Regions from separate parts of the Streptomyces sp. NPDC050534 genome, predicted to be linked through region 3. Evidence: riboswitches for the same ligand, from Rfam matches in the RefSeq annotation. Region 3 holds a riboswitch; each other region holds the start of a gene.
What was found. A riboswitch is a leader RNA that binds a small molecule or an ion and turns the genes downstream of it on or off. The one in region 3 is predicted to bind cyclic di-AMP.

Region 1 (5,422 bases), on a different contig from region 3:
CACCGCGAAACGGTCGGCCCAGCCGACGAACGCCCCGTCGGGGCCGGGGTCGCCGACGCCCTCGGTGAAGCTGTCCCCCACCGCAACGTACGACCCGATCACTGCTCTGCTGTCACTCTTCGAATCGTCTGCCACATCGACCGATGATCCACCTTGGAATGTGACCTACGCGACCGTAAGAAAGCGTCAGAAGGGGTTGACGGGCGGTGAGATAAGACACTTCTAAAGTGTTCGCCAAGCTCGGAATAACCACCTGTCCGGCGCTGTTGCCGTCTCAACTGCCGTACTTGTGCGTGGACATACCGAAGGCCGGACCCGGGGATCGAGGGTCCGGCCTTCGGTGGCGTGTCAGGCAGGTTGGCGCGAGGGGGTTCAGCCGACGGTGACGCCCTTCGAGCGGAGGTAGGAGACCGGGTCCACGTCGGAGCCGTAGTTCGGCGTGGTGCGGATCTCGAAGTGCAGGTGCGGGCCGGTCACGTTGCCGGTGGCGCCGGAGAGGCCGAGCTGCTGGCCCGCCGTGACGGCCTGGCCGGCCGAGACGGATATCTGCGACAGGTGGCCGTACTGGGCGTAGTAGCCGTCGGCGAGCCTGACGACGACCTGGTTGCCGTACGCGCCGCCCCAGCCGGCGGAGACGACCGTGCCCGTGCCGACCGCCTTGACGGTGGTGCCGGTCGGGACGACGAAGTCGACGCCGGTGTGGTAGCCGCTGGACCACATGCTGCCGGCCACCTTGTAGCCGGTGCCGATGGAGGAGCTGTTCACCGGGAGGGTGAAGCCGCTGCCGGTGGTCTCGGAAGCCTGCGTAGCGGTGGTCTTCTTCACCGTCGACTTCTTCACCGTCGACTTCTTGACGGCCGACTTCTTGGCCGAGGCCTTCGGGGCGGCCGAGGACTTGGTGGCGTCCGGCGCGGCCTTCTTGCCGAGCGTGAGCTTCAGGCCCGGGTGGATCAGCGACGGGTCGTCGCCGACGGCCTGGCGGTTGTCCGAGTAGACCTTCTTCCAGCCACCGGCCACGTGCTGCTCATTGGCGATCTTCGAGAGATAGTCGCCGGCTCGTACCGCATAGGTCCGAACGCCGTTGTGATTCCCGGCACTCTTCTTCTCGGTGGCCTTCTTCTCGGCACCCGGAAGGGACTGGACGGCCTTTTGCGAAACCGACTGGGAAACGGAGTCCGCGGTGGCGGCGTGGGCGCCGGTGGCACCCATCAGCGGGAGCGCGAGTGCGGCGCCACCGGTACCGGCGACGGCGATGGTGCGGGTGAAGCGCAGGGACTTCGGACGGCGGTGCTTACCCTTCGCGGGCATGACGAATTCCTCTCCGGCGCCTACGAGGTGAGCTGTCGGGTGCGGGCTGGAGATGCCCGGCCGCGCGTTTGACGCGGCTTTACCCCAAGCCGTTCCGGGAACCGGAACAGGCGGTCATACCTGTGGGTCCCCCGCTCCTGCCGTTCACGGGTGAGTTGTGCGGGCACCGGGCGGCGGCAGGATTGGGCGTCCGTCCGGATCGGTGGCGAACGTAAGCGACGAGGACGCAAAGGGACAAGTGACGGTTCCCCGTGAAAGCGTTTCTGTTGATCCTTAATGGGAAACAGTGGTGACCCTGCGTGGATTAAGGGTGCGTCTTCCCGGTCGAATTCCCTTGTGAAGCATGCGAATTACGTGAACATGACGGACCACGTTCGGTCACGGATATGACGCTCCTCACGCACCTTCCCGCCAGGAGCCCTTATTCCGGAGCGAGTTACACCAATACCCCAATACGGACAACTCGCTCACATGCGGCGCAGACGGAAGACCGCCGCGTCGAGATCGCCCCGCAGTCCGGTGCGCAGTCCGTGGTGCAGGAGTACGGCGCCTCCGTGGATTTCGCCCGTTTCGAGGCATTCGTACGAGGCTGCCGGGTCGAGGCCCTTCAGGCGCAGCGCGGGCACGGGTTCGCCGTAGCTCTGCGCCTGGAGCCAGGCGAGGACGACCGCGTCACCCCCGTGCACGTACTGCACGGCGCTCAGGCCGCCCGCCGGCGGACGCAGCCGGTAGAGGTCGCCGTGCTGCACCAGAGGCCGGATCTCCTTGTAGAGGGCCACCCACTCCCCCGCCTCGGCCAGCTCCTCCTCGCTCCAGCGGGTGAGGTCGCCGCCGACCCCGAGCACGCCGGCCATGGAGCTGACGAACCGGAAGCGCAGCGAGCTGACGCGGCCGTTGAGCTGGGTGTTGGGGCTGTCGGTGACCCAGGCGGCCATCACGCGCGCGGGGTGGAGCTGGCTGAAGCCGTGCTGGACGGCGAGCCGGTCGAGCGGGTCGGTGTTGTCGGAGGTCCACACCTGGTCCGTACGGCTCATGATCCCGAGGTCGATGCGGCCGCCGCCGCCCGAGCACGACTCGAAGGCGACACCGGGGTGGGCCGCACGCAACCGGTCCAACAGCGCGTACAGGGCGTGCACATGGTCGGTCCACAGTCGCTGCGGATAGGGCTCGCCGGGCCAGCCCGCGTCGGTGAAGCAGCGATTGAAGTCCCACTTCACGTAGTCGATCGGGGCGCTGGACAGCAGCGCGTCGAGCTGCTGCCACAGGTACTCCTGGACGTCCTCACGCGCCAGGTTCAGCACGAGCTGGTTACGGAGTTCCGTCCGCTTTCGTCCCGGTTGGAACTGGACCCAGTCGGGGTGCTCGCGGTACAGGTCGCTGTCCGGGTTGACCATCTCGGGCTCGACCCAGATGCCGAACTGCATGCCGAGGGCGTGCACATACTCCGCGAGGGGCGTCAGCCCCTTCGGGAAGCGGTCCGGGTTGGGGGTCCAGTCGCCGAGTCCGGCCCGGTCGCTGGTGCGCCTGCCGAACCAGCCGTCGTCGACGACGAACAGCTCGACGCCGATCGCGGCGGCCCGCCGGGCGAGCGCCGACTGCTGCTCCTCGGAGATGTCGAACTCCGTGGCCTCCCAGGAGTTGAACAGGACCGGCCGGTCCTGGTCCGCGTCCGGGATCACGTACGCGCGCTGGTAGGCGTGCCAGGCGCGGCTCGCGCCGCCGAAGCCGCCGTCGCTCCACAGGCCCGCGAAGACGGGTGTCTCGTAGGACTCCCCCGCCTCCAGGCGCAGCAGCCCGGAGTCGTCGTATCCGGCGCCGCCGGTGATCTGCACGCGCGCGTCCGGCAGCTGCGCCACGGCGATCCGCCAGGAGCCCGACCAGCCCAGCGCGCAGCCGTAGACCTCGCCGCGGTCCTCGGTAGCGTCGGTGTCGAGGGCGACCCAGGGCAGGTGCTGGTGCCCGGTGTGGCCGCGGCGGCTGCCGATGACCTTCTCGCCGTAGGTGAGGGGCGAGGCGGCCAACCGGGACTCGGCGGCCCAGCGCCCGTGCAGCTGGGACAGCCGCCAGCCCTCACGCTCGGGCAGCGTCCACGTCGCCGCATCGGCGCGCAGCAGCTCCAGGGCGGGTCCCTCGTTGCCGAGGCTCACCCAGCGTTCTACGACGTCGTGCCGCATCCGGTAGTGCAGCGTGATCGTCAGGCCACCGTCGCGGAAGCGCAGCCGCAGCCCGCCGTCGCCGCCGTGCTCGCTCTCGTGGGCCTCGAAGTGCCACTCGGTGCCGCGCCGCTCGTCGGTGCGGACCGACAGGGCGGGGCGCACGAAGCGGGGGCCGCCCTCGACCGGGTACTCCTCGCGTCCGTCGAGCGGCGACTCGAAGGGCCAGTAGTCGGGCAGCGGACGCACGGCGAGGGCCTCGGCGTCGGCGAGCGTGATCTTCGGGCCCCAGTGCAGGTGCAGCAGTTCGTCGTCCTCGGTGAGGTGCACGGCATAACTGCTCGCCGGCCCACTGAGGAGCCACGTACGGCCGTTGTCGGCGATTTCCAGCATTCCAGCCCCCACACATCCGAACAGGTGCGCTCAATTGCCAACATCATTAGGGGTGGTGAGGCCTGGTCGCAACGCCTGTGGACAACTCATTGCCTCAGGAATCCATGTCGTATGGTCGACTGAGCGCCCGTCGACGAGTCGCGCCGTTCGGGTGGAGTGGGAGGAGCACCCGTGACGCAGCAGATGCCGTCGACCGAACCCGAACTCGCCGGTGTCCGCAATTTCCGTGACGTCGGTGGCCTCCCGACCGCGGACGGACGGCGGGTGCGGCACGGAGTGCTGTTCCGCAGCGGCCACCTCGCGCACGCGACCGACGAGGACGCCACCTTCCTGTCCTCGCTGGGCCTGCACACGATCTTCGACTTCCGCAACGCCGCGGACCAGAAGCTGGAGGGCCCGGACGTCGAGCTGCCGGGCGTGCGCAATGTGAACCTGCCGCTGACCGACCCGGCCGACGGCGCCGAGTTCTGGCAGATGGTCCGCGACGGCGAGATCGAGCAGCTGCGCGGCATCCTGGGCGACGGCCAGGCCGCAGGCCGGATGGTCTCCTCCTACCGCACGATCATCAGGGACCGCACCGCCGAGCACGCGCGCGTGCTGCGCTCACTCGCCGAGGACAGCGTGCCCGCACTGATGCACTGCGCGGCGGGCAAGGACCGTGCGGGTCTGTCCATCGCCGTGACGCTGCTCGCCCTGGGCGTCGAGCGCGAGGCGATCGTCACGGACTACCTGGAGTCCAACGCCAGGCACCGCCGCTACAAGGTGCACCGCAGCAGCTCCTCCAGCGCGGGCTACTCCCCCGAGGTCATGGAGCTGCTCAGCCCCCTGTTCGAGGCCCGCGCCGAGTATCTGGCGGCGGCCTTCGAGACGATCGAGCTGACCTGGGGCGACGTCGACACCTACCTGGAGCGGGGACTCGACCTCACCCCGGAGCTGCGCGCGGGCCTGCGCGAGCGGCTGCTGGACTGAGCCGGGCCACCCCGTCCCCCGCGGTGCCCTACTTCGCGCCGAGCTCGAACAGCAGGTAGACGAAGGCCGCGAAGAGGTGCCCCACCGCGATGTAGATGATCAGGCGCACCCACAGGCCGCGGGGGAACTTCTCCTCCATGTCGTTGTTGCTCATGTCATGTCTCCGGTGATCGGGCCCAGGCACAGCGTGGCCGTGGGACTCTGCAGCAAGGTGTGGACGAACAGGAGCTCGACCCCGTCGGGATCCTGGGAGGCGATCCGGTGCGGGGTCAGCGAGTCGAAGTGCGCGCTGTCACCGGGGCCGAGCACATGGGCGGTGTCCCCCAGGCGCAGCCGCAGCCGGCCCTTGAGGACGTACAGCCACTCCTCACCGGGGTGCACGCGCACGATGTCGCCCTGCGAGCCGTGCGGCACATGTACGCGCAGGGCCTGCATCCCGCGGCCGGGGGCGCCGGCCTGCCAGTAGGTCCAGCCGCCCGCGGCGGTCGGCTCCATGTCCCCGGCGCGCACGACGGCGTCCCGGTCCGCGACCGACTCGCCCAGCAACTCCGAGACGGTCGTACCGTAGATACGGGCAAGAGCGAGCAGCACCGGCAGCG
Region 2 (5,422 bases), on a different contig from region 3:
GGCACCTGGTGGCAGCCCATGGGTAGACCGGGGCCCGGGCGCCGGACGGGAACGAAGGACCGGCGGGGGCAAGGAAGTTGAGCGGGGACCGCGAGGGACGCCGTGGTCGTCCGGTTCAGGATGAGTCGGTGGCGCGTCCGGTCCGTATTCTCTGATCATGGCCGCACCCACCGCATATGCACTCATCGCCACCGACCTGGACGGCACGTTGCTGAGAGGCGACGACACGCTGTCCGACCGGTCCCTCGCCGCGCTCGCGCGGGTGGCCGACGCCGGCGCCCGGCATCTGGTCGTGACGGGCCGTCCGGCCCCGAGAGTGCGGCCGCTTCTCGACGACCTGGGCAGCACGGGGCTCGCGGTGTGCGGACAGGGCGCGCAGGTGTACGACGCCGGCGCGGACCGTCTGCTGTGGTCCGTCACGCTGGACCGGGAGCTGGCCGAGACCGCCCTCGGCAAGATCGAGGCCGAGGTGGGCCAGGTGTACGCGGCCGTCGACCAGGACGGAGTGGAGGGCCTCACGCTCATCGAGCCCGGCTATCTGATGCCGCACCCCACGCTGCCGGCCGTACAGGTCGACCGGCGCGACGACCTGTGGTGCGCGCCCATCAGCAAGGTGCTGCTGCGCCATCCCGACCTGTCCGACGACGAGTTGGCGTCGACGGCGCGCTCGGTGGTCGGTTCGCTGGCCACGGTCACCATGTCGGGACCCGGCACCGTCGAACTCCAGCCATGCGGCATCACCAAGGCGACGGGCCTCGCCCTGGCCGCCGCGCACCTGGGGCTCGGGCCGCGGGAGACCATCGCCTTCGGCGACATGCCCAACGACATCCCCATGTTCGACTGGGCGGCGCACGGCGTCGCCATGGCCAACGCCCATCCCGAACTCAAGGCGGTGGCCGACGAGATCACCTTGTCGAACGAGGACGACGGCATCGCCGTCGTCCTCGAGCGACTGTTCTTCAGGCTGGAGGAGCTCAGTGGGGCAGGTGAGCTCTAGGGTCCGTCCGTCAGGTCCTAGTAGGCGCCGTAGACGTTGTCGATCGACCCGTAGCGCGCGGCCGCGTACTTGCAGGCGGCGGTGATGTTGGCGACCGGGTCGTACGGGTTCAGCTGCGTGCCGGGCACGTGGTAGGCGAGGAAGGTCGGGTCGATGACCTGAAGGAGGCCCTTGGAGGGGGTGCCGGCGATCGCGTTCGAGTCCCAGTTGTTGATGGCGGCGGGGTTGCCGGAGGACTCGCGCATGATGTTGCGGTAGATGCCGTCGTACGAGCCGGGGATGCCGTGCTGCGACATCACCTGCAGGGAGGCCCGGATCCAGCCGTCGAGGTTGTCGGTGTAGCCCATGGAGGTCGCGGTGAGCGTCGTCGGCGTGGCCGCCGAGGCGCTGGTCGCGCCGATGACCGGGAGGGCGAGAACGGCGGCACCGGTGCCGACGACGGCGAGCTTGCGGGCGAGGCGGGAGTTCTTGGGACGGCGATGCTGAGCGGCAGCAGACATGGGGGGTTCCTCTCCGGCGCCTGCGAGGTGAGCTGTCGGGTTCGGGCGGGAGTGGCCCGGCCGCGCGGCCTTGCGGCGTCGCGGCTTCACCCCGAGCCGGTCCGGGGCTGTGTCCGGTCCGGCGACTTACCTGGGTCCCCCGCTCCTGCCGTGCGAGTGAGTTCGTCGATGGGTCGGCCGGGCTGCGGCAGGATTCGGCGTCTGCCCGACTGGCCGGGAACGTATGCGAGAGCACATGTCCGGAACAAGTGCCGGATTCACAGACCATGCCTATTGACCTTGGTCTGAGGTTTTTGAGGTGCTTGATCCTTTGCTGCTGCCAATCCTCAACTGACCTGTGGGCGACGGAAGAACGGGGGTAGCTGAATGACCGTCGGATCCGAGGTGGACGTGACCCAACTCACTGGCGTCCGCAAGAGTGGTAAATCGGGCATTGAGCCCAACTCGTGTTCAACCAGCCGCCCGTGGAATCTGTCGCTCCCAAGTCCGGTAGCGGGCCACCGTTTCGGCCGTTTCGTCCTCGGTGCAGATCGCCTTATTGAAGGTGAAAAAGGGACGAATCAGGGCCGTCGTTATCGAGCCGCCCGGCCATATGTCCGCAGGGACGGAACCTCCCGAGTGGTGCAGATCGTTCTCAGGGCGGTCGTCCTCTGGGGGAGCGATGTGGGGGGCTGTGTGGGGAGTGATGTCACGAGAGCCTTCGGGGCGCGGGTCGCCGCCTCCCGCCCGGCCGGCCGACGCACCGGTGGACAAGTCGACAGATATCCGCTCATATGAGGCGATCAAAAACATACCGGTCGTGATCCGATACCGCCCGTGGTGGACGGGTGGGCGGCATGGGTGATCGAAAGGTGACCGGATACGCTGACTTGAGTGATGGCAGCGACCTATCGACAAACCGCATGAACCGCAGGTAGACACCAGCAGACAGGAGACCCCTCGTGACCGTCGTCGGGCCGTTCGGGCTGAGCGTGCGGGACCAGGCTCTGGAAGCCGATGTCCAGGCCGGATTGGCGGCTGTCGAGGAGGGTTTGCTCGAAGCCACCAAGAGTGAGGTCCCCTTCATCACGGAGGCCGCCCAGCACCTGGTGCGGGCGGGCGGCAAGCGGTTCCGTCCACTGCTGGTGATGCTCGCCGCGCAGTTCGGCGACCCGTATGCGCCGGGCGTCGTGCCCTCGGCCGTGGTGGTGGAGCTGACCCACCTGGCGACGCTGTACCACGACGACGTGATGGACGAGGCCGCCGTGCGGCGCGGCGTGGACAGCGCGAACGCCCGCTGGGGCAACTCCGTCGCGGTCCTCACCGGCGACTTCCTCTTCGCGCGGGCCTCGCACATCCTGGCCGACCTCGGGCCCGAGGCGGTCCGGGTGCAGGCCGAGGCGTTCGAGCGGCTGGTCACGGGGCAGATCCTGGAGACGGCGGGGCCGCAGGACGGCCGGGACCCGGTCGACCACTACCTGGACGTGCTGGGCGGCAAGACGGGCTCGCTGGTGGCCGTCTCGTGCCGCTTCGGGGCGATGATGTCGGGCGCCGACGAGACGGTCGTGGATGTGCTCACGCAGTACGGCGAGCGGCTGGGCGTCGCCTTCCAGCTGGCGGACGACGTGCTGGACATCGCGTCCGAATCGCGCGAGTCCGGCAAGACGCCGGGGACGGACCTCCGTGAGGGGATCCCCACCCTTCCGGTGCTGCGGCTGCGGGAGCGGGCGGCGCGGCTGGGGCTGGCCGAGGACATCGCCCTGTGCGAGCTGCTGGACTCCGACCTGAGTGACGACGAGCGGCTCGAGGAGGCGCTGGCCGGGCTGCGGGCGCACCCCGCGCTGGAGCACGCCCGCCGCGACACCGTGCGCTACGCCGAGGAAGCGCGGGCAGCGCTGGCTCCGCTGACGGAGTGCGACGCGAAGCTGGCGCTGATGGAGATGTGCGACGCCGTGGTCCACCGGGCCGGCTGAGTCCTGCACGCCCGTCCGGAGTCCCTCGGGAAAGGTCGCGCACCTTGCGCTCGCATGATGTGATGCAGGTCACAACTCTGGACTGAGTCCAAACTCAGATCCCTTCCGTAGTCATACCCAGAAGGCCGACGCAGGGGGTGTCGGCCGGTCTACGGGGAGAAAACAGAATCATGGGCATGAATACGACGTCCTCCAAGCGCCGTAAGAGCCTGATCGTCACCGCTGTCGCGGTGACCGCCGCCGGCGGTGTCGCCGCCGCGGTGATTCCCGCCTTCGCCGCCGGAGGCACCCGCGCCGACCACGCGGGCCACTCCGGCATGAGTGAGCAGAGCATCGTGACCCAGAGCGGGACCGTGTCCGGCGGCAGCGGGGGAACGCTCCTCGCCGCCGGCCTGCGGGGCGCCAACGAGGTTCCCGTGGCGGGCGGTCCGGCCGTCGGCGACAAGGACGGCGCCGCCCTGGAGTTCATCAAGGTCAAGGGCGACAAGGTGTCCGTGGCCGTGACCTGGCGCGGCACCGGCAAACCGACCATGCTCCACATCCACCAGGGTGCCAAGGGCACCAACGGCGGAGTCAAGGTCGACTTCACCGGCCTGCTCGGGCACAGCAAGCGGCACAGCGTCACCGGCACCGTGAAGGTCGGGGACAAGGCGCTGCTCGACGCGCTGAAGTCCGATCCCGGCTCCTTCTACGCCAATCTGCACACCGCCGAGTTCCCGGGCGGAGCCGTCCGCGGCCAGCTCCACAAGGTCACGGTCGCCGCCTTCGACTTCCGTGACGCCCTGCACAACTTCGAGGCGTCGGTGGTCAAGGGCAAGCAGATCTACGAGTGCAAGCCGGCCGACGGCGGTGGCTACGCCTTCGCGCAGCGGGACGTCGCCGCCCGGCTCGGCGGGGACATCCGGCACACCTTCACCGCGCCCAACTCCGGTACGCCGCAGTGGGTCGCGCCGGACGGCAGCGCGGTGACCGGGGCCGTCCTGTCCAAGACGCCCAACGGGGACGGCAACATCCCCGAGCTCGACCTCAAGGCCACGCAGTCGGGCAAGCGCCACGGCCTGCTCGCGCACACCGCCGAGATCCTGCGGCTCAACACCGTCGGCGGAGTGGCCCCGTCCGGCTCCTGCTCGCCCGGCACGATCGTCGGCGTCCCCTACCAGGCGGACTACGTCTTCGTGCGGAACTGACACGGGCTCATCTTCGGCGGCGCTCCCCCTCGACCCCTACGGGTCGGGGGAGGCGCCGCCCTCTCGCGTCATACCCCAGGCGTACACGGAGTTGAATCCCCGGTCTGACGCTTCCTCCTGGCGAATTTGGTGAGATGGAAACCACGGAAATCACCACTCCTCACCGATTCGGGTGAGAATGGCGGCACGGGGTGGACAACAGCAGCACGTGAGTTGGACAGGCCGCCGCCGACGACGGAGGTAGCGCACACATGGCACCGTACGAATCCGACGAGAGCACGACTGCCGAGGAGGCCGACGACCTCCGCGCGGGCCGGCGCAAGGCCGCACGGTACGTGGTCCCGGTCGCGGTGGTGGGGGTGGCGGCGGCGACCATCGGCCTCGTCCCGGCCCTCGCCGACTCCGGCGACCCCAGCCTGCCGAAGATCAGCGCGCAGCAACTCATCGACAAGATCGCCAAGTCGGACGTGCAGCAGATGTCCGGCACGGTGAAGGTCAGCACGGACCTCGGCCTGCCGGACCTCGGCGGTCTCGAGAGCAACCTGATGTCCGGCGCCGCCAAGCAGGGCGGCGGCTCGTCCGCCGACCCGAGCTCCAAGCTCACCGAGCTCGTCACCGGCACGCACACCCTGCGCGTCGCGTCCGACGGCCCGGACCGGCAGAAGGTGTCGCTGCTGGAGAACGCGGCGGAGTACAGCCTCATCCACAACGGCAAGGACGTCTGGGGCTACGACAGCCGGTCGAACGAGGTCTACCACTCCACCGCCTCCGGCAGCCCGAAGGCGC
Region 3 (5,422 bases):
GTCGCCTCCTCCGGCCATGCCAGGGCGACGCCGGACTGGGGGGCGTCCACGACCGGCCGGTACACGAGGTCCTTGCGGTGGTGCAGGCGCGCCAGCGACTGCGGGACGATCAGGAGGCCGACCCCGGCGGCGACGAGCTCGACGGCGTCCTCCGTGGTGGCGGGGCGCTCGAAGGCGGGCTCGCCCGGCGGCCGGTCCCACTCGAAGACGTCGTCCAGCGGGTGGAAGAGAACCTCCTCCGCGAGGTCGTCCACGGTCACCTCGTCCACGGCCGTGATCAGGTGATCCTTGGGGACCACGACGACCGTCGTCTCGGTGTAGAGGGGGATGGCGCTGAAGTGCGTACGGTCGACCGGCAGCCGTACGAGTGCGGCGTCGGCGCCACCGGCGCGCAGCACCTCGGAGACCTCGGCGGCCGGTACGGCCAGGAGGGTCAGCGGGATCTCGGGCAGTCGCTCGTTCCAGATCCGCGCCCACTTGGCGGGCGTCGCCCCCGGAACGTACGCGAGCCGGAACGTGGGGGATTCCTCCGAGCCTGTCACGCTGCAAGGCTACCGGCCGCGGCCGGTGCCTGATCACCGGCCGTGGTCGGAGCCGCATCACCGGCCGTGGTCGGAGCCCTCGTCGCCGCTCGATACCCTGGACCTCATGAAGCCGCACCAGAGCACCCAGACGATGAAGCCCGCGACCGCGGCGAAGAAGCTGGGTGTGTACCTCGAGGCCACCCCCGCCGAGTTCCGGGAGGGTGACGTCTCGCGGGCCGAGCTCGACCGGTTGCAGGCCGATCCGCCCGAGTGGCTGCGCGAGCTGCGGGCCGACGGCCCGCACCCCCGTCCGGTGGTCGCGGAGAAGCTGGGCGTCTCCATCGCGGGCCTCGCACGCGGCGGCGTCACCGAGGCGCTCACCACCGAGCAGATCGACGCCCTGAAGCAGGAGCAGCCCGAGTGGCTGCAGAAGGAGCGCGCGACGCAGGCCGAGGTCCGCAAGGAGGGCGCGCGGATCAAGAAGCGCAACGCCGAGCGCGCGTCCCGGAGCGAGTCCGGCCGGTCCTGACCCCGCCCGTCCGCGACGGAACGTCGCCTTCCGCACCCGCTGTGTGCACGAAGCACGTATCTGACGGAACGTCACGACGAAGGTCACAAAAGCGTATCGGACATTACGCCCCTCAACCTTCACACGAGCCGCACAAGTTGGCTAGTTTGGCAGTAGGCCGCACGAGTTCCTCCGGCGCCCCGCCGGGACGTGCGGCCTCCGCCGAGTCCGGTGCGCCTTCGCGGCAGCCGGAGCCGGGGACCCGACCGAACGATGGGGTGAATCGGCCCAACCGCCCACCAGGGCAAAGGCCGTAGGGCATACCTTCCGGATCGACGCCCGAACCCGACAGCTAACTCGGTAGGCGGAGTACGGAAGGAGTACGGCACCCATGGCGCCGGAACGATCGTCGCGCCCCGGAGGCCTCGGCCCCGGAATGCGCAACTCCGCTCTCGCGACCGCCGCCCTCACCTCGGTGGCGCTGTTCTCACAGACCGCCGACGCCGCGCCGAAGGCGGCGGACGAGGGCCCCAGCCGCGAGGACGTCCGGCAGCGGGTGAGCAGCCTGTACGACCGGGCCGAGAGCGACACCGGCCTCCACAACATCACCCGGGCCCAGTCGGTGCGCCGGGGCCGCGGCGCCGCGGCGGGCGGTGGCCGGAGTTCGGATCCGGACCTGGACAACATCGCCCGGCAGTGGTTCCAGGGCGCGCGCTCGTCACTGGGCCCGACGGTTCCGGCGACCCTGCCGACCGACCGGATGCCCGCCCAGCGCACCACGTCGCCCCGTCCCGAGAGGCCCGAGAGGCCCGAGCGGCCCGAGCGGCCCGCCGAGTCGCGTGCCGCGGGCGCCGCCCGTGAGCTGGAGGCGCCCGCCCGGCCCGTGCTCGAACTGCCCGCCGCAGAGCCCCGCCGGCGCCCCGTGGCGGAGCTGACGGCCGGTCCGACGGCCGTGCTGCCCGCCGTGCCCGCTCAGCGCCAGGAGACCGCGGCCCAGCCCGGGGCCCAGCCGGAGCCGAGGCAGGTGGTGCTGCGCCGCTCCAAGCAGGCGAACCAGCGCAAGATCGCGGCGGCCAGCGACCTGCTGTACCGGTACACCGCCCGGCAGACGTCCGTGGCCCCGCTGACGGCCGCCCAGCCCCAGGCGCTGCCGACATGGCAGGACCCGGCCGAGCAGATCCACCGTGCGGCCGAAGAGGCGTGGCGGTTGCAGCAGCCGAGCGTCCTGGACACGGGCGTACCGGCCGTGGAGGACTGGCGGATGCGGCAGCCGACCGTGCTCGACACGGGCATCTCCACGGCCAGTGAGACGTGGCGGATGCAGCAGCCCAGCGTCCTCGACACAGGCATCTCCACGGCCAGTGAGACGTGGCGGATGCAGCAGCCCAGCGTCCTCGACACCGGCATCCCTACGTCCGACGAGACGTGGCGGATGCAGCAACCCACCGTCCTCGACACCGGCGTGCCTCTGGCCGATGAGGCGTGGCGAACACGGCTGCAGCAGCCCAGCGTCCTGGACACGGGCGTACCGGCCGTGGAGGACTGGCGGATGCGGCAGCCGACCGTGCTCGACACGGGCATCTCCACGGCCGACGAGGCATGGCGGATGCAACAACCCACCGTCCTGGACACCGGCATCCCGGCCGTCGAAACGCCCGTCGGTACCAAGGCCGACCGGGCCGTCGCCTTCGCCCGCGCGCAGATCGGCAGGCCGTGCCTGTGGGGTGCGGTCGGACCGGAGTCGTACGACAACGCGGGCCTCACCCAGGCCGCGTGGAAGGGCGCCGGGGTCGCGCTGCCGCGGAGCACGTCCGAGCAGGCGCGCACCGGCACGGTGATCCCGCTGGCCGAGAGCCGCCCCGGAGACCTGATCTTCTTCCACGACAACTTCAGCCACGTCGGGCTGTACACCGGCAACGGCATGATGATCCACGCGCCCGGCCCCGGTTCGGTCATCCGCGAGGAGTCCATCCACAACGCCGGGGAGGCGGCCATCCGGATCGCCGTGCGCCCCGCGTAGAACATGCTGCGGGCCGCCGGTCCCCCGCTCCGGCGGCCCGCACGGTGAGAGGATCTGAGATCGTCGCGGTTGCCCGTTGCAGTCTCGGGCAGCGCAGGGTGCCGCCGGTATGGGTACAACTGCGTAGGCGGCGGACGAGTGGAGAGGCACGTGGGACAGGCGCGGGGTTCGGCACACGAGCGGATGCTGTCGGTGGCCGTCGACGCGCTCAACGAACGTGATCCCGGGCGGCTTTGGCCGTTGCTGGCCGGCGCGCTGCCAGGGGTGTGCGGCGGCGAGACACTGATCTACAAGCTCGACGACTGGAACGAGAGCGAGGGCACGGTGGGCATGCCGCCCGCTGTCGCCGCCGCGTTCGACGGGCTCGGGGCCGAGGATCTGGGCCTGCTGCGCGCGGGGTATCCGTTCGCGCGCCACTACGCGGCCGGCCCCGACAGAACGCCCCTCACCGCGCGCCGGGCCGCCGGCGCCGCCTGGTCGGCGAGCCCGACCGCGCGCCTGATCGGTGACGTCCTGGACGCGGGCCATGTGCTGGCGATTCCGCTGCCCCGGACGACGACGCCGATCACGGGGTGCATGGTCTACCGCTCCGGTACGGACTTCACCGACGACCAGGTCCGCGCGGCCGAGCAGGTGCAGCCGCTGCTGGCGGCGGTCGAGCAGCAGCGGCAGCTCCTGGAGCACTTGCAGCGGTCGGCCGTCCCGGGCCCCGCCCGGGAACGGGCCGCGGACTGCGCCCTCACACCCCGCGAACTGACCGTGCTGCTCCTGCTCGCCGACGCCCTGACCGCCGCCGCGATCGGCCGCCGGCTCGGCATCTCGGACCGGACGGTGCACAAGCACGTCGAGAAGATCTACCGCAAGCTCGGCACACGGGATCGCATCAGCACGGTGCTACGGGCCCAGCGGCTGGGTCTGATCCCCACGCCGTGAGCGGTACAGGTCCCGCAGCAGGGCGATCTCCGCACCGTGGTGCAGGACTTCCTGGTTGACCCACCACACGATGTCGACGAACGGCTCTTCCGGGTCGCTGCCGTGCGGATAGGTGCAGTGGCCGATCGTGTCGAGCGCCGCGTCGCCGGCACTCTGCAGCGCCGTGCGCCAGGCCGTGACGCCGGTGTCGAAGGCGGCGACGGCCGCCGCCACGTCGCCGCTGATGAGGTAGTCGTCCCGGGTGAGGCGGTGGCCTCCCGCGGTGTGGTCGGCGCGGAGGAACAGCATTTCGCTGAGGTGGCTCAGGCGCCACGCGATGGTGGTGAAGGGCGGCGGCCACGGGTGCGGGTACGGCGCGGCGTCGCGGCCCCACGCTCCCTCGGCGCTGCCCGCCAGATGCGTGGCACGCGCGCCGGGCCCGTCCACCCGCCGCCGCACCGACCAGCACTCCGGCACCGGCTCCCAGAGGTACTCCGCGCCGGTCAGCGGCCCGGCCTCGGTGTCCGCCCCGTCACCGCTGTCCATCCCCGGCCCGGCCATACGGGCGGCCAGCCGCTGACAGGCGAAGTCGAACTGGTCCAGCAACGGCCCGAGGCGAGATGTGGTCACTGAGGCTCCCCTGGCGAACTCGGCGGCGTACGAAGAATGCACGGCGGCGGTGCGAACCGACGGGCTAACCTGGCACGACCGGCAGGCGAACCGCCTCTCGATAAACGATGTCAGGGAGCCGGCCATGAACCTGAAGCCGAACCGCTCCATCCCCTCGGCGACCGTGATCCCGGTCCTGATCTATCCCGACGTGCGCGCGGCGGTCGCGTGGCTCGGCGCGGCCTTCGGGTTCGCGGAGCGGGTGCGGATCGGCGAGGCCCACCGCGCCCAACTCGCCTTCGGTGACGGGGCCGTGATCGTCGGGGACACGCACGGGGACCGCCGGCCCCCGCGTCCCGGCGAGGTCACGCACTCCGTGACGGTACGGGTGGACGACGTGCGCGCCCACTGCGCGCGGGCCCGGGAACACGGTGCGCGGATCGTCATGGAGCCGACCGACTTCGAGTACGGGGAACGCCAGTACACGGCCGAGGACCCGGCCGGTCACCAGTGGACCTTCTCGGAGACCCTCGCGGACGTCGCTCCGGAGGAGTGGGGCGGGCAGACGGTGTCGGGCGACTGACGCTGTCAGGCTCGGCGGGCTGAGGACGTGAGGCGATCGGCGAGCGCGATGACGAGGTCGCGCAGTTCGTCGGGGCACTCGATGACGAACGGCCGGTCTAGCGCGGCGAGCACCGGAGGCAGCCAGTCGAGCCGCTCCACCCGAAGCTCGGCACGCAGCCAGCGCTCGGCCGCCTGGTCCTCGGCCCCCTGCTCCTCGGCCACCCGGTCCTCGGCCGCCCGGTCCTCGGCCGCCCCGGGCGCGTGCTCCTCCAGGGTCGCGACGCT
Region 4 (5,422 bases), on a different contig from region 3:
GGCCATCCCCTCGTCCGTCAGCGTGGCGAAGCTGCTGCGTTTGTCCCACTGGCAGTCCTCGCGACGGATCAGGCCGTCCTTCTCCAGCCGGGTCACGGCGTACGTCAGCCGGCTCCGGGTGATCTTCGTCTTCGCAGCCAGGTCGGTCATGCGCAGGCTGCGCTCAGGGGCCTCGGAGAGGTTGGCCAGGATGGAGTAGTACAGATGCGGCATGCCGGCGTCCTGCTGGAGCTGCCGGTCGATCGCGTCCTCCAGGAGGTGCGTCGCCGCGATGTACGCGCGCCAGGCGCGCTGCTCCTTCTCCGTGAGCCAGCGAGTCGTCATGAGTGCAGTGTAAGTTTGTTTCAAACTTTAACCAAGCCTGCCCACCGCCGAGAGTGAGCGCGTCCGATGCCGTACCCCCACGTCCTGCTGTCCGCCGCCGTCTCCCTCGACGGCTACCTCGACGACACCGGCCCCGAACGCCTCCTGCTCTCCGGCCCCGCCGACTTCGACCGTGTGGACGAGGTGCGGGCGTCGGTCGACGCGATCCTCGTCGGCGCCGGCACCATCCGCGCCGACAACCCGCGGCTGCTGGTCAACTCGCCCGGGCGCAGGGCCGCCCGGATCGCGGCGGGGCAGCCCGAGTACCCCCTCAAGGTCACCGTCAGCGGCTCCGGCGATCTGGACCCGGACGCCAGGTTCTGGCACACCGGCGGCGACAAGCTGCTCTGTACGACCGACAAGGGCGCCGAGCGGGCCCGAGCGCTCGGCCTCGCCGCCGACGTCGTCGCGCTCGGCCCCGACCTCGACTGGCGCACGCTCCTCGCGCATCTGCACGACGAACGCGGCGTACGGCGCCTGATGGTCGAGGGCGGCGGCACGATCCACACCCAGCTGCTCCAGCAGGGCCTCGCCGACGAACTCCAGCTCGTCCTCGCCCCTGTCTTCGTGGGTGACCCGGACGCACCCCGCCTCTTCGGCCCCGGCGGCTACCAGGGCGGCCGCCTTCGCCTGACGGAGACCCGGCGGATCGAGGACGTCGTCCTGATGCGCTACGAGCCCACCGCCCCCGGCACCGGCCCGCTGCCCACCGCCGCCGATCACCACTGGCTGGCCCTCGCCTGCGAGCTGGCGGCCCTGTGCCCGCCCTCCCGCACGGCCTTCAGCGTGGGCGCGGTGATCGTCGCCGCCGACGGCACGGAGCTCGCCCGCGGTCACTCGCGTGAGGGCGGCGACCCCGTCGTGCACGCCGAGGAGGCGGCCCTGGCCAAGCTCGGCCCGGCCGATCCGAGGCTGGCGTCGGCCACGGTCTACAGCAGCCTGGAGCCCTGCACCCGCCGCGCGTCCCGGCCGAAGCCGTGCGCCCGGCTGATCCTCGACGCGGGCGTACGGCGGGTGGTCACGGCCTGGCGGGAGCCCGACACCTTCGTCGCGGGCGCGGACGGCAGCGGCCTGCTGGCGGCCCGGGGTGTCGAGGTGGTCGTACTGGAGGAACACGAGGAGCAGGCCAAGGCGCCGAACCGCCATCTGCCGGGCTTCTGAGCACGTGGCGTCGGAGGCCCCGCGGATGGCGTATGCTGGTCACACAACGACGCGGGGTGGAGCAGCTCGGTAGCTCGCTGGGCTCATAACCCAGAGGTCGCAGGTTCAAATCCTGTCCCCGCTACTCAAGGCTCAGGGCCGGAATCCGGAAACGGATTCCGGCCCTGAGTGTTTTCCGCCCCGGATGTCTCACCGGGTCCTGTCACAAGTGGTGACCGGGCGACCGCTTTCCGCATAACAACTGACGCACCGTCAGAACCGGTGGGGAATCCGAGGTGAGGTCAACTCGCCCGTTTTTCGTCTCTCTTGGCCCGTACGTCCAGGCCAAGAAGCATTAATGATCAAGCAGAACAGCTTGGAATCGGCACCCCGGGTCTATTAACGTTCGATAACGCAGCGCGGTCGTCCCAGCCGTCACAAGAGGCGGCTCCGTGCGCACTGCCGAATCCCGCAAGGGAACCGGGGAACCACCACCCAGGGGTGAATCGCTTGGATGCCAGCCGTGGAGGCACGGCTGGTATACGCGCGTAGGAGACCTTCCTGCTCCGAACCCGTCAGCTAACCCGGTAGGCGTGAAGGAAGGAAAGGAGCGCGCCCACGTGGCGTCCAACCCGCCTGCCCCGGCAGCACCGTTCGTGCCGAGCACCGAGCCATTCGGCTTCCCCGCCCCCCGTTCCGACGAGGGTCCGTGGGAGGAGTGGAACCCCACCGAGGAGTCCCTCCAGCCGGTCCGCGGCCGGCACCGTGTCGCCAAGCAGCGCGGCGGTGGACTCGCCCGCAGCTCCACGGTCCTCGGCGTCGGCGTCATAGCCGCCGTCGGCGCGGGCGGCATGGCCAGCGCCAACACCGGCAAGCCGCCGGTGTCCATCTCCATGCCCGACCTGGCCTCCGTGGGCCACATGTTCGGCGGCTCCGCCGAGACGCCCAAGGGCTCGGCCACCGCGCTCAGCTCCGTCGGGGTGACCACCAAGGACGCCGGGCAGGGCGCCAGGGACGCCGGTCAGGCGCTGCGCGACCGCATCATGGCGCAGGCCGAGAGCCAGCAGGTCCAGGTCGACAGCAAGGTCCAGTCCGTCACCGAGGCGGCCATCGCCAAGCAGGCCGGCGACGCCGCCGCCAAGGCGGAGAAGGAGGCCGCGGCCAAGGCCGCCGCCGCCAAGGAGAAGGCCGAGGCGGAGGCCAAGAAGGCGGCCGAGGCGGCGCGCCTGGCCGAGCTGGCCAAGCAGTACAAGCTTCCGGTCGTGTCCTACACGATCACCGGCACCTTCGGGCAGCCCGGCTCCATGTGGTCCTCCGGTTACCACACGGGCCTCGACTTCGCCGCCCCCACGGGTACGCCCATCAAGGCCGTCCACAGCGGCACGGTCACCGAGGCCGGCTGGGCCGGAGCCTACGGCTACCGCACGATCATGACGCTCGACGACGGCACGGAGCTGTGGTTCTGCCACCAGTCGTCGATCAACGTGAGCGTGGGCCAGAAGGTCAGCACGGGCGAGGTCATCGGCCGGATCGGCGCCACGGGCAACGTGACCGGGCCGCACCTGCACCTCGAGGTCCACCCGAACGGCCAGGCCGAGGGCATCGACCCGATGACGTGGCTGCGCGGCAAGGGCCTCAACCCCTGATCCACGCCCGGACCCCGGTGGTCCCGGCGGCTTCCCCCCGACGTCGGGGCCGCCGGCGGACGTATGCGCGTCCGCCGGCCACACGCTCTGTGTTTACGTGATCTTTGCGGCATCGGCGGAATGGGCCGCTCCGGCGCATTCGTTGACGTACGGCATGACGTCCCCTTCTCTGCGCACGCTCGGCTCCTCCGGCCTGGAGGTCTTCCCGCTCTGCCTCGGCGGCAACGTCTTCGGCTGGACCGCCGACGAGGCCACGTCCTTCGCCGTGCTCGACGCCTACGCGGCCGCGGGCGGCAACTTCCTCGACACCGCCGACTCCTACTCGTCGTGGGTCGACGGCCACCAGGGCGGCGAGTCCGAGACGATCATCGGATGGGGGTCCCCCCGCTCGAGCGAAGCCGAGAGTGGGGGAGGGTCAGGTCGCGCGGCAACCGCGACGACGTGGTCATCGCGACCAAGGTCAGCCAGCACCCCGAGTTCCCGGGCCTGACGGCCGCCAACATCAAGGCCGCCGCGGACGCCTCCCTGCGCCGCCTGGGCACCGAGATCGACCTCTACTACACGCACTTCGACAAGCCGGAGGTGCCGGTCGAGGAGATCATCGGCGCGCTCGACGAGCTGGTGCGGGCGGGCAAGGTGCGGCACATCGCGGCGTCCAACATCTCGGCCGAGCGGCTGCGCGCGTCCCTCGACTTCTCCGACCGTGAGGGCCTGGCCAAGTACGTGGCGCTGCAGCCGCACTACAACCTGGTCTCACGCGACACCTACGAGGGCGAGCTCCAGGACGTGGCCGCGCGCTACGGCCTCGCGGCAGTCCCGTACTTCGCCCTCGCCGCCGGCTTCCTCACCGGCAAGTACCGGCCCGGCACGACGGTCGACAGCGCGCGTGCGGGCCGGGTGGCGCAGTACCTGGAGAGCGAGCGGGGGCAGCGGGTCCTGACCGCGCTCGACGAGATCGCCCAGGCCCACGACGCCCCGGTGCCCACCGTCGCCCTGGCCTGGCTCGCCGGCCGGCCGACGGTCGCCGCGCCGACCGCGTCCGCCCGCACGGTGGAACAGCTGCCGGCGCTGCTTCAGGTGGCGGAGCTGACCCTCACGGAGGCCGAGGTCGCGCGGCTGACGAAGGCGTCGGCCTGATCGCACGGGCCGGCGGGCCCTACGACCGGTACGGGTTGTACGCGGGATTCGGTGTCGCCGGATATCCGTACACCCCGTACACCGGCCAGGGCGCCGCGACCACGGGAACCGGGGGCGCCGTCGCGCGCGCCGCGTAGTCCAGCGCCGGGCGCGCCACCTCGCGCCGCCGCCACAGCTCGTACAGCAACTCCCTCTCCCTGACGACGAAATCCGCGCCGGCGCGGCCGCGGCGCCCCCGGTGCCGCAGGAAGGCCAGCGAGGTCGCGTACGCCTCGTACTGGGTGACCTGGCGGGCCGCGGGCCTGCCGCCGTAGTGGGCGGCGTAGTCGCGGGCCAGCCGGCGTGCCCGCATCGAACCGAGGGCGTAGGGCTCGGCGGGGGAGAGCCAGCCGGCCACGGAATAGGCGGGCAGTTCCTCGCGTACGGTGCGCAGTTCGCGCTGGCGCGTCCAGATCACCAGCCAGGTCAGCAGGCCGAACGCCGGGACCATGAAGGCGGCGTAGACGGCGAAGAACCCGTACTCGCCGAAGGTCGACGAGCCGTTCCAGATCGCGTGCATGCCCATCGCGAGCAGCAGGCCGGAGAGCGGGACGAGGATCCGCCGCAGATGCTGGCGCTCCGACGAGACCGCGGCGAGGCCGAAGCCGATGCCGGTCAGGACGGTGAAGAGCGGGTGCGCGAACGGCGACATGATGACGCGCACGAAGAACGTCGCGGCGGTGACGGAGGCGATGCCGCGTTCGCCGGTGAGCTGGTCGGTGCCGAAGGCGGTGCCCAGATAGAGGATGTTCTCGGTGAACGCGAAGCCGGTGGCGGTGACGCCGGCTATGACGACCCCGTCGACGATCCCGGTGAAGTCCCGTCTGCGGAACAGGAAGACGAGAAGGACGGCCGCCGCCTTCGCCGACTCCTCGACGATGGGCGCTATCACGGTCGCGCCGAGGGTGTCGGCGCTGGACGGATCGGCCGTCGCCGTCGCTATCCACTTCGTGGCGAAGCTGTTGGCGACGATCGCTATCAGCGCCGCCGCGCAGGCCCCCCAGGCGAAGGCGAACAGCAGGTTGCGCCAGGGGCCGGGGGCGACGCGGTCGAGCCATCGGAAGGCGGCTATGAGCAGGGGCACGGGCAGCACGGCC

Region 1: linked by a shared signal. The riboswitch ahead of ACIBN2_RS10540 (peptidoglycan DD-metalloendopeptidase family protein) and the one ahead of ACIBN2_RS02200 (NlpC/P60 family protein) in region 3 are both predicted to bind cyclic di-AMP.
Region 2: linked by a shared signal. The riboswitch ahead of ACIBN2_RS34535 (transglycosylase SLT domain-containing protein) and the one ahead of ACIBN2_RS02200 (NlpC/P60 family protein) in region 3 are both predicted to bind cyclic di-AMP.
Region 4: linked by a shared signal. The riboswitch ahead of ACIBN2_RS41895 (M23 family metallopeptidase) and the one ahead of ACIBN2_RS02200 (NlpC/P60 family protein) in region 3 are both predicted to bind cyclic di-AMP.

What each region holds. Positions count from the first base shown of each region.
Region 1 is NZ_JBITHF010000002.1:1,057,641-1,063,062, reverse strand. It holds gene ACIBN2_RS10545 (SGNH/GDSL hydrolase family protein) at 1-102, opposite strand, end outside; gene ACIBN2_RS10540 (peptidoglycan DD-metalloendopeptidase family protein) at 373-1,308, opposite strand; cyclic di-AMP (ydaO/yuaA leader) riboswitch at 1,313-1,471, opposite strand; gene ACIBN2_RS10535 (alpha-galactosidase) at 1,776-3,854, opposite strand; gene ACIBN2_RS10530 (tyrosine-protein phosphatase) at 4,026-4,823, shown strand; gene ACIBN2_RS10525 (DUF6126 family protein) at 4,852-4,977, opposite strand; gene ACIBN2_RS10520 (helix-turn-helix domain-containing protein) at 4,974-5,422, opposite strand, start outside.
Region 2 is NZ_JBITHF010000012.1:111,427-116,848, reverse strand. It holds gene ACIBN2_RS34545 (FAD-dependent oxidoreductase) at 1-26, shown strand, start outside; gene ACIBN2_RS34540 (HAD family hydrolase) at 158-997, shown strand; gene ACIBN2_RS34535 (transglycosylase SLT domain-containing protein) at 1,015-1,497, opposite strand; cyclic di-AMP (ydaO/yuaA leader) riboswitch at 1,502-1,707, opposite strand; gene ACIBN2_RS34530 (polyprenyl synthetase family protein) at 2,439-3,449, shown strand; gene ACIBN2_RS34525 (CHRD domain-containing protein) at 3,626-4,636, shown strand; gene ACIBN2_RS34520 (outer membrane lipoprotein carrier protein LolA) at 4,888-5,422, shown strand, end outside.
Region 3 is NZ_JBITHF010000001.1:487,052-492,473, reverse strand. It holds gene ACIBN2_RS02210 (LysR family transcriptional regulator substrate-binding protein) at 1-542, opposite strand, end outside; gene ACIBN2_RS02205 (DUF5997 family protein) at 649-1,053, shown strand; cyclic di-AMP (ydaO/yuaA leader) riboswitch at 1,243-1,415, shown strand; gene ACIBN2_RS02200 (NlpC/P60 family protein) at 1,424-3,052, shown strand; gene ACIBN2_RS02195 (LuxR C-terminal-related transcriptional regulator) at 3,236-3,985, shown strand; gene ACIBN2_RS02190 (DinB family protein) at 3,947-4,594, opposite strand; gene ACIBN2_RS02185 (VOC family protein) at 4,719-5,156, shown strand; gene ACIBN2_RS02180 (helix-turn-helix transcriptional regulator) at 5,162-5,422, opposite strand, start outside.
Region 4 is NZ_JBITHF010000019.1:19,223-24,644, reverse strand. It holds gene ACIBN2_RS41910 (MarR family winged helix-turn-helix transcriptional regulator) at 1-324, opposite strand, end outside; gene ACIBN2_RS41905 (dihydrofolate reductase family protein) at 391-1,524, shown strand; tRNA gene ACIBN2_RS41900 (tRNA-Met) at 1,575-1,648, shown strand; cyclic di-AMP (ydaO/yuaA leader) riboswitch at 1,954-2,112, shown strand; gene ACIBN2_RS41895 (M23 family metallopeptidase) at 2,124-3,149, shown strand; partial or broken gene ACIBN2_RS41890 (aldo/keto reductase) at 3,304-4,286, shown strand; gene ACIBN2_RS41885 (PrsW family intramembrane metalloprotease) at 4,306-5,422, opposite strand, start outside.